4 regions of the Labrys sp. HAY1-8F genome follow, and region 1 is predicted to be linked to each of the others. Evidence: predicted binding sites of a transcription regulator. Region 1 holds the regulator's gene; each other region holds the start of a gene.
What was found. Region 1 encodes PhoB, which activates phosphate uptake and scavenging genes when phosphate is short. Its sites were predicted from a motif close to TGTCATNNANCTGTCAT; they were not measured.
Positions count from the first base shown of each region.

Region 1 (2,202 bases):
TTGCGGTGTATAGGCGCGCTTGATCGGGCAACGGATCAATGTGTCTTCATCGAGCCACAGCTGCCGCTCGGGGGCGGGGGTCATCACGATGGTTTCCGCCGTGCCGGAGCGGCCGCTTCGCAGGGCCTGGTCCTGCGCCGGCGAGCTGCCGCATCGAAGCTGCAGCGTCGCCTGGAACTTGGCGCTGGAAGGCTCCTCGCCATCGGCCTCGATGACCGCGCAATATTTGCCGTAGAGCTGGATGGCAGGACCGGCTGCCCGTAGAAGCTGCACGGAAACCCGGTTGCCTGGCGTCGCCCCCTGCTTGTCGCAGCCATCGTCCTGCAAGGCATAGATGCCGTCGGCATAGTTGCCCGCCTTCTGGGCATAGGACGTGTGCGTGGCGGGCGCGCGTCCGGCCTGCCTGACGGACAAGACGGTCCTGATCTGCCTGCTGCCATCGGGTGCGACCTCCACCATGGCCTCGACCTCGCATCGCGAGCCTTCCTTGCAGATACCGGCGACCTGCTCCTGCATGTCGCTGTCGGCTGCGATGAAGCAATCCTTGCCGATATAGGAGCCTGCCAAGCCGGAGCCGGTACCGAACTCGCCCGAACACAAGGTTTTCTTGAGCTTGGCCGCTGCGGCATCGCTGGGAAGCAGCGCCAACGAACTGGCAGTCAAAAGCGACGCGACGAGCAAGGAACGGATCATGGCAACCCCGGCATTTTCTTTGGCAAGTCGTCTTATCGCAAGCCTCTGAAATCGCCTAGATCGGGCGAGTACCGGGTACGTGATGCGACAAGGCCGGCGGTGAGCCGCCGGCCTTGGTGTCGGGCGATGAAATATCCGTCCTAGGCCTGCTTGGCGAAGGTCTCGTCGAAGGAATAGCCGGCGCCGCGAACCGTGCGGATCGGGTCGATCTCGCGCGTGCGGTTCATCGCCTTGCGCAGTCGCCCGACATGCACGTCGACCGTGCGCTCGTCGATATAGACGTCGCGGCCCCAGACGCTGTCGAGCAATTGCTCGCGTGCGAATACGCGTCCCGGCGCCTGCATCAGGAATTCGAGCAGACGGAACTCGGTCGGGCCGAGGCGGATCTCGCGATTGCCGCGATGAACGCGCTTGGTCTCGCGGTCGAGGGAAATGTCACCGGCCTTGAGCAGGGAGGCGACGTGATCGGGCTTGGCCCGACGCAGCAGAGCGCGCACGCGGGCCGAGAGTTCCGGCACGGAGAAGGGCTTGACGACATAATCGTCGGCGCCGGTGGCCAGACCCCGCACACGCTCGGTTTCCTCGCCACGCGCCGTGAGCATGATCACGGGCAGGCGCTCGGTTTCCGGCCGCATGCGGATGCGCCGGCACAATTCGATACCCGACAACCCCGGCAGCATCCAGTCCAGCAATACCAGATCCGGCACGCTTTCGCGCAGGCGGATCTCGGCATCGTCACCGCGCGCCACACTGTCGACCTCATAGCCTTCGGCTTCGAGATTGTAGCGCAGCAGCAAGGTCAGTGCTTCTTCGTCCTCGACGATCAGAACCTTGGGAGGCATGGCCTATCCCTTGTTACTTAGCCGGCACAGGAAGGTCGACGAGATCGGTGCTGTTGTCCGCCTTGGGCCGCTCGCCGGCCGGCGATTCACCGGTCACCAGGTAATGCACCGTTTCGGCGATGTTGGTGGCATGGTCGCCGATGCGCTCGATGTTCTTGGCGCAGAACAGCAGATGGGTGCAGAAGCCGATATTGCGCGGATCTTCCATCATGTAGGTCAGCAATTCGCGGAACAGCGAGGTGTACATCGCATCGATCTCGCCGTCCGAACTCCAGACCGAGAGCGCTTCTTCGACATTGCGCTGGGCGAAGGCGTCGAGGACCTGCTTGAGCTGCTCGAGCACCAGGTCAGCCATATGGTCGAAACCGCCGAAGAGCTGGGCCGGCTGCGCATGGCTGTGGATGGCCACCACGCGCTTGGCGACGTTCTTGCCGAGGTCGCCGATGCGTTCGAGATCGTTGGCCACCCGCAGGGCCGAGACGATTTCGCGCAGGTCGAGTGCCAGTGGCTGGCGCTTGGCGATGACCAGGATAGCCCGGTCCTCGACCTGGCGCTGGAGCTTGTCGATCGCCAGATCGAGCTCGATCACGGCCTTGGCGCGCTGGGTGTCGCGCTTGAGCAGGGCTTCGACGCTGTCGGCTACGCTCTTCTCTGCATAGCCACCCAT
Region 1 covers NZ_JBPGWZ010000002.1:2,233,493-2,235,694, reverse strand. Annotated here, with positions in the region: gene ACR9ZN_RS19420 (hypothetical protein) at 1-693, opposite strand, end outside; gene phoB (phosphate regulon transcriptional regulator PhoB) at 834-1,535, opposite strand; gene phoU (phosphate signaling complex protein PhoU) at 1,549-2,202, opposite strand, start outside.

Region 2 (2,202 bases), 2.8 Mb from region 1:
ATCGGCCTTGGCGTCGGGGATGGGGCGGTCATAGGCGATGACCTTGATGCCCTGGCTCTGGGCCTGCTTGACCATGGAGGCCGCGGCGGCCGAGTCGACCGGATCGAGCACGATGACCTTGGCACCCTGCGTGATCATCGAGTTGAACTGCTGCTGCTGCTTGGAGATGTTGGCGTCGGCGTTCTGGTAGAGCACCTTGCAGCTCTCGCACAGCTTCTTCATCTGGGCGACGAAGCCGGGATGATCATGTTCTTCATAGCGGGTCGAGCCCTGATCGGGCATGAGGAACGCCACGGTGGCGTCCTTGACGGCGGCGTCCTGCGCCAGGGCAGAGGCGCTGCCAAGCAGGGACAGGGCGAGGACGGCGATGCCGGTCGATTTCAAGGATGTGAGTTTCATTCGGGCTTTCTCCCTAGGACTTTATGATTGTTCGAATGATCGATGGTGACGTTGCGCGGCCGAGATTGGTCTGGTGTCCGCCGCGTTCCGGGATGGAGCTTGGCGGTACAACGCATTGGCTGGCCGCAGGGTACCAAGGCGCTGCTATTTTTTGATCGGCGCGTCAGACCCGGCTTGCCGCGGGACCATGGTCAACTGGAAGAAGCAGGGTGATTGGGAGCGCTGGCGCGTGATCCGCGGCGCGTAAAGTCGTTTCGAGCCGGCATGACGTGGATTGGCGATAATGCTCGCAGCGCCTCTCCCGGGCCGGTTTCGGATCCCTGGGCATGACCGTCTCCCCCAAATGCGGCCGGCTTGACCCTGCCGCTCTTGCCGTCGAGCCAATGGCTCTCCAGTCCCATTAAGCTAACCCTTTGGGGAAACTACGTGCCACCACGTTTCACGGGTTGTGGTGATACTTTTTTGATCGCTGAGGCGCAGATCCGGCTGTCTTCCCAGCCGGGGCCCGTTGCGGGTCAAAAATGATGCGTCCGTGTTTCGGCCGGACACGGCACGGCGTGGTTCTCGTCGACTTGCTTCACCGGTCATCCGGTTGTCAGAAAATTACGACAAGAACATAGGGGCGGGCATTCAGGGGCGATGGCGAGCAAAGGGTGGAGATCCGGTCATGAAATTTGGTTGCGCGAGATGGAATGCTCTTGTCGGTGTGGCTTTGCTCGGCGCTGCCGCCGTGGGCATGGCCCCGTCTTCGGCAGTCCTTGCTCAAACCGCTAGCGCACCGACAGGCGCCAAGTCTTTTCTGACCCTCGACGGCAAGCCGCCGCTGGTCATCGGACATCGTGGCCTGCCGGGCCTCGCGCCGGAAGAGACGGAGGCTTCCTATGATCTGGCCGCTGCCCTCGGGACGGATGCGCTGGAAGAGGATCTGCATTTGACCAAGGATTGCGTGCTGGTGGCGCGCCATAATCCCTGGCTGAGCGACAATACCAACGTTGCGGAGGTGGCCAAGACCAATGCTGAGGTCGCCACCCGCAAACGCACGGTGCCCGGGGTCACGGTCAAGGTGAAATGGCCCCAGTCGCCGACCAGCGGACCTGCCGAATACCTCACCGACCTGACCGAGCCGGCCAATCCCCAATCGGTGCTGAAGTCCCTGGTTGTCGACGGCGAAGACCATACCAATGATTGGTCGATCACCGATTTCACCATGGCCGAGCTGAAGAATTGGATCGCCGGCACCACCTATGACGCGGCCAATGAGCGGCCGAAGGTGTTCAACGGCAAGTTCCCGATCCTCAGCTTCCAGGAGGTCATCGACATCGCCAAGGCCAAGAGTAAGGAAACCGGACGCCCGATCGCCGTCTATCCGGAAACCAAGAACCCATCCTGGAACAATGCGCAGGCCATCGCCAATGGCTGCGGCGCGCCGGGCAGCCGTCCGCTCGAAGATGCCCTGATCAAGATCATCAAGGACAATGGCCTCAACACCAAGGAAGCCCCCATCCTGGTGCAGAGCTTTGAGCCGAGCAGCCTGAAATATATGCGCAAGCACGGTCTGGAGACCCGGCAGGTCCAGCTCATCGATGGGGATGGCGTCGACTTCAAGACCGGCAAGGTCCTCTATGACGACATCACCAATTCCCGCCCCTTCGATTGGACCGTCTCGGGCGACCCGCGCTGGTTCGACGCCATGCTGAGCCCGACGGGCCTGGCGGAGATCAAGAGCTATGCCGACGGCATCGGTCCCTGGAAGCCTCAGATCGTCTCGCTCAAGATCTCGCCCTGGAAGGAAAGCAATGCCGA
Region 2 covers NZ_JBPGWZ010000002.1:5,006,393-5,008,594, forward strand. Annotated here, with positions in the region: gene ACR9ZN_RS32235 (ABC transporter substrate-binding protein) at 1-399, opposite strand, end outside; gene ACR9ZN_RS32240 (glycerophosphodiester phosphodiesterase family protein) at 1,067-2,202, shown strand, end outside.
Region 2: the regulator PhoB is predicted to act here: its motif matches at 982-998, upstream of ACR9ZN_RS32240 (glycerophosphodiester phosphodiesterase family protein).

Region 3 (2,202 bases), 1.3 Mb from region 1:
GGCCCTTGCAGACGTCGACCTTGACCGTCTGCTTGGTGACCTCGAAATTGTCGGTGCCTTCCTTCAGGTTCTGCCAGAAGCCGATATTCGGGTTGCGGCGATTCCTGGCCATGTTCTCGGGCGTCATGCGGAAGGGCAGCGACTGCACCTGGAACGAAGCCTGCCCGCCCTGCAACGCCTCACGCGCCACGGCATAGATCTCGGCCACCTGCTTGTCGGTCATGGCAAAGCAGCCGCGCGAGGAGCAGGAGCCATGCACCATGATGTTGCCGCCGGCCCGGCCGAGCTGGCGATCGAAGTTGTTGGGGTAGCCGATGTCGAAGGACAGATAATATTGCGAATTCGGATTGAGACTGCTCATGCCCACCGCATAGAAGCCTTCGGGCACCTGGCGGTCGCCCTCGCTCTTCTTCGGACCGAGCTGTCCCGACCAGCGGCAGACCGGATAGCTCTTGAGCAGAGCATAACGCCCGCTCGAGGTCTGCTTCCAGAGCTCGAGTTCGGACTCCTTCTTGTAGATGCGCACCAGGATGGGCGCGGAACGCGCCATGCCCTTGGCCTGCATTTCGGCAATCAAGGCCTGCGGCACCGGGCTAGTCGAACGAACACTTGCGCCATTCTGATTGGAACAGGCCGCCGCCAGCAAAAGGACCGGCACGGCCATTGCAATCTTGCGCATCAACTTGAAGTGAGCGGTCATGAACCAGTGAACCCGTGCAAAGTCAGTAATACGGACTAAGGGACATTTACAATCAACGACCGCTCGCCGCAAGCCATGGCCCGGTCGTGGTTACGCAACAGCGTGAACGGAACCTTAACGGCACAATGCCTGATTCCACGCCCCGCCGATAGGGGCCTTCCACCGGAAACTCGGCCGGGACCCTATAGACTTCCTCACGACCAGACAAGCATCGGCAACAACAAAACTTCATTTCGAGCAGGATGCGAGGATACGACATGGAGTCTTTGCCGCCCCGGGTCTGACGGATGCCCCCTCTATACTGCTTGTGATACGGCCTGATCCTGGTCCCGCCCGCTGTCATGGACCTGTCGCACGCGCTGGCTATCCCTAGCGCGAAGCGCGTTCAGGGGGAACGCGCCCTCTTCCAGTTCTTTGTTTCCACGCGTCTTTGCAACTCTCGGCACGCTCGCCAAACCGCAAGACGCTTCAGTGACAAAGTCTGTTCGCATCCGCGAAAGGATTGCCATGCGCACGCTCCTCGCCGCCCTTGCGGTCACCACCATGCTGATCGGTCCCAGCCAGGCCGCGGGCATCTATCCGCTCGACCGCGCCACCATCCTGGCCGGCTCGCCCTTCGACTTCAAGGCCGAGTTCGCCGGCACGGTGAAGCCGGAGGATGTACGCGTCACCGTCAACGGGCAGGACTACAAGGGTGTGTTCGGCAAGGACGTCGAGTTCGTCGCCTCCGAGAAGGGCAAGGACGACAAGGATCTAGGCTCGGCGGTACTGCTGCGCGGCCTGACCCTCGCGGTGCCGGGTAGCTACAAGATCGAGGTCTCGGCCGGCGGGCAGAGCCGCAGCGTGACCTGGGACGTCTTCGGCACCGCCGCCACGCCCAAGGCCAAGAACATCATCTTCCTGCTCGGCGACGGCCTGACGGTCGCCAACCGCACCGGCGCGCGCATCATGTCCAAGGGCATGACCGAGGGCAAGGCCAATGGCCGCCTCGCCATGGACGACCTCGACCACATGGCCTTCATCGGCACCTCGTCGACGGACGCCATCGCCACCGACAGTGCCAACACGATGTCGGCTTACATGACCGGGCACAAGACGGCTGTGAACGCTCTCGGCGTCTATGCCGACCGCACGCCCGCCAGCCTGGACGATCCGCGCGTCGAAACCATCGCCGAAGCGGTGCGCCGCACCTCGAAGAAGTCGATCGGTGTGGTCTCCACCGCCGAGATCGAGGACGCCACCCCGGCTGCCGTGGTTTCCCATACCCGCAAGCGCGCCGACAAGGCCGAGATCGTGGGCATGTTCTACGATGTGAAGCCGGACGTCATCCTGGGCGGCGGCTCGGCCTACTTCCTGCCCAAGTCGACCACCGGCTCCAAGCGCAAGGACGACAAGGACTACATCCAGCTCTTCAAGGACGCCGGCTATGCGCTGGCCACCGACAAGGACAGTCTCGCCGCGGCCTCCGGCACCAATACCGGCAAGATCCTCGGCCTGTTCCA
Region 3 covers NZ_JBPGWZ010000002.1:3,574,781-3,576,982, reverse strand. Annotated here, with positions in the region: gene ACR9ZN_RS25595 (L,D-transpeptidase family protein) at 1-700, opposite strand, end outside; gene ACR9ZN_RS25590 (alkaline phosphatase) at 1,208-2,202, shown strand, end outside.
Region 3: the regulator PhoB is predicted to act here: its motif matches at 1,038-1,054, upstream of ACR9ZN_RS25590 (alkaline phosphatase).

Region 4 (2,202 bases), 600 kb from region 1:
TACAGGTAAAGCATTGTCCGAAAATAATTGAAACGCCTCCTTTGTCATGCCCGGGCTTGACCCGGGCATCCAGCGGCCCCGTCTTCGATACCTGGAAGGGGCTGGATTGCCGGGTCAAGCCCGGCAATGACAAAGGTCGAGCCAATTCGATTCTATTATCGGCGGACGAGCCCTAAGGAGGCGGGATATACGGAGCGTCAGCCAGGAGGCTGACGCTCCGTATATCCCCTTCAAACGTGAACTGCGGCTGTAGTGCCGGGGGGTGTCGTGAGTATCCTTCGAAACTTCGCCCCATCACGCTTGCAGAGCATCATTCTTCGTCTTCCCCCCGCCTGTGTTTCCAACGGAAATATCAAATGAAGAAACCCAGATTCATCCTGCCCGTCACCCTCGCGCTGTCACTCATGCCTACCACCTTGAGCGTGCCGGCCCTGGCTGACGATTCGATGGTGAGCTTTGCCATGCCGAGCGGCAATATTTCCTGCCGCTTCATTCCGCAGAGCGAGGGCGAGGGCGCGAGCGCGGGATTGGAATTGCCGACCCTGAGCTGCGAAAGGGAGAAGCAATCACCCGCGCGGATCATTCTCGGGCCGAGCGGAAAAGGCGCCATCTACAAGGATATCAGCGATCCCTTCTGCTGTGACGGCGACACCACTGTCGGCTATGGTCAGACCTGGGAGAATGGCCCTTTCAAATGCGTCTCGGCCGAGGATGGCCTGACCTGCCGCAGACGAGACGGCCACGGCTTCTTCATCAGCCGGGCCAAACTGTTGGCCTACTGAGGAGGCAGCGGAAAGCTGTCGCCTCCACGACGCTTTGAAGAGCCCTGTCATCCCCCCGTCATCGCTTGGTCTTATCCGCGAATCCCATCACGCAACCTGGATTCGACGAAGGAGCGGCTGGGGATGACGGATGTGAACAGCATCGGGACACAGGCACGAGCCAAGAGCCAGGGCCAAGCCAAGCAGGGCCACGTCAAACAAGCCGTGGAGCACCATCGGCTATTGTCATTGCGCGGCATCCAGGATCGGCTCTTCACCCTGGCTTTCAGCGGCCTCGTCTACGCCCAGATCTGGGAAGACCCGGAAATCGACATGGAAGCGCTGGCGCTGAAGCCCGACGATCGGCTGGTCGCAATCGCCTCGGGCGGCTGCAACGTGATGAGCTACCTCAAGGCCGGCCCGGCCTCGATCACCGCCGTCGATCTCAACCGCCATCACATCGCGCTCAATCGCTTGAAGATCGCCGCGGCCCAGCAATTGCCGGATCATGCCACCTTCTACGATTTCTTTGCGCGCGCCGATCAGCGCCGCAATGTCTCGGCTTATGAAACCGCGCTTCGTCCGCATCTCGACGCCGAGACACGCGCCTATTGGGATGGCCGCGACCTGCTTGGCCGCCGTCGCATCGGCTATTTTGGCAAGAACCTCTATCGCTATGGCCTGCTCGGCCGTTTCATTGGTCTCGGCCACCTGATCGGACGGCTGCATCGCATCGATCCGGCCGACCTGCTGGCAGCCCGCGGCCTCGCCGAGCAGCGTCGTGTCTTCGACGAGCGCATCGCTCCCCTGTTCGATCGCCCGCATATCAAATGGCTGACCCGCCGGCGGGCCTCGCTCTATGGCTTGGGCATTCCGCCGGAACAGTATGACGCCCTGGCCGGCGCCGCCGCCGACGGGGAAGGCATTGCCGATGTGCTGCGCGAACGACTGGAGCGTCTCGCCTGCGATTTCGACCTCAAGGACAATTATTTTGCCTGGCAGGCCTTCGGCCGCGGCTACAAACCGGAGGGCGACGGGCCGGTGCCGCCCTATCTCGAGCGCGCCGCCTATGAGGCCGTGCGCGATCGGGCCGACCGCATCGAGGTGCGCCACGTCAACCTGATCGACCACCTCAAGGCCCAGCCAGCAGCCAGCCTCGACGCCTATGTGCTGCTCGATGCGCAGGACTGGATGACCGATGTCATCCTTACCAAGCTGTGGAGCGAGATCACCCGGACTGCCCGCCCCGGCGCCCGGGTGATCTTCCGTACCGCCGCCGAGGAGAGCCTGCTCCCGGGCCGCATCCCCGCCGACTTGCTGGCACGCTGGTTCTATGACCGCGAGCGTTGCCGGGCCTGGACAGCCCGCGACCGTTCCGCGATCTATGGCGGTTTCCATCTCTACGAGCTGCGAGCCCTCCATTGAGCATCGAGATGCAGAC
Region 4 covers NZ_JBPGWZ010000002.1:1,636,437-1,638,638, forward strand. Annotated here, with positions in the region: gene ACR9ZN_RS16535 (DUF6636 domain-containing protein) at 357-782, shown strand; gene ACR9ZN_RS16540 (BtaA family protein) at 906-2,186, shown strand; gene ACR9ZN_RS16545 (class I SAM-dependent methyltransferase) at 2,195-2,202, shown strand, end outside.
Region 4: the regulator PhoB is predicted to act here: its motif matches at 828-844, upstream of ACR9ZN_RS16540 (BtaA family protein).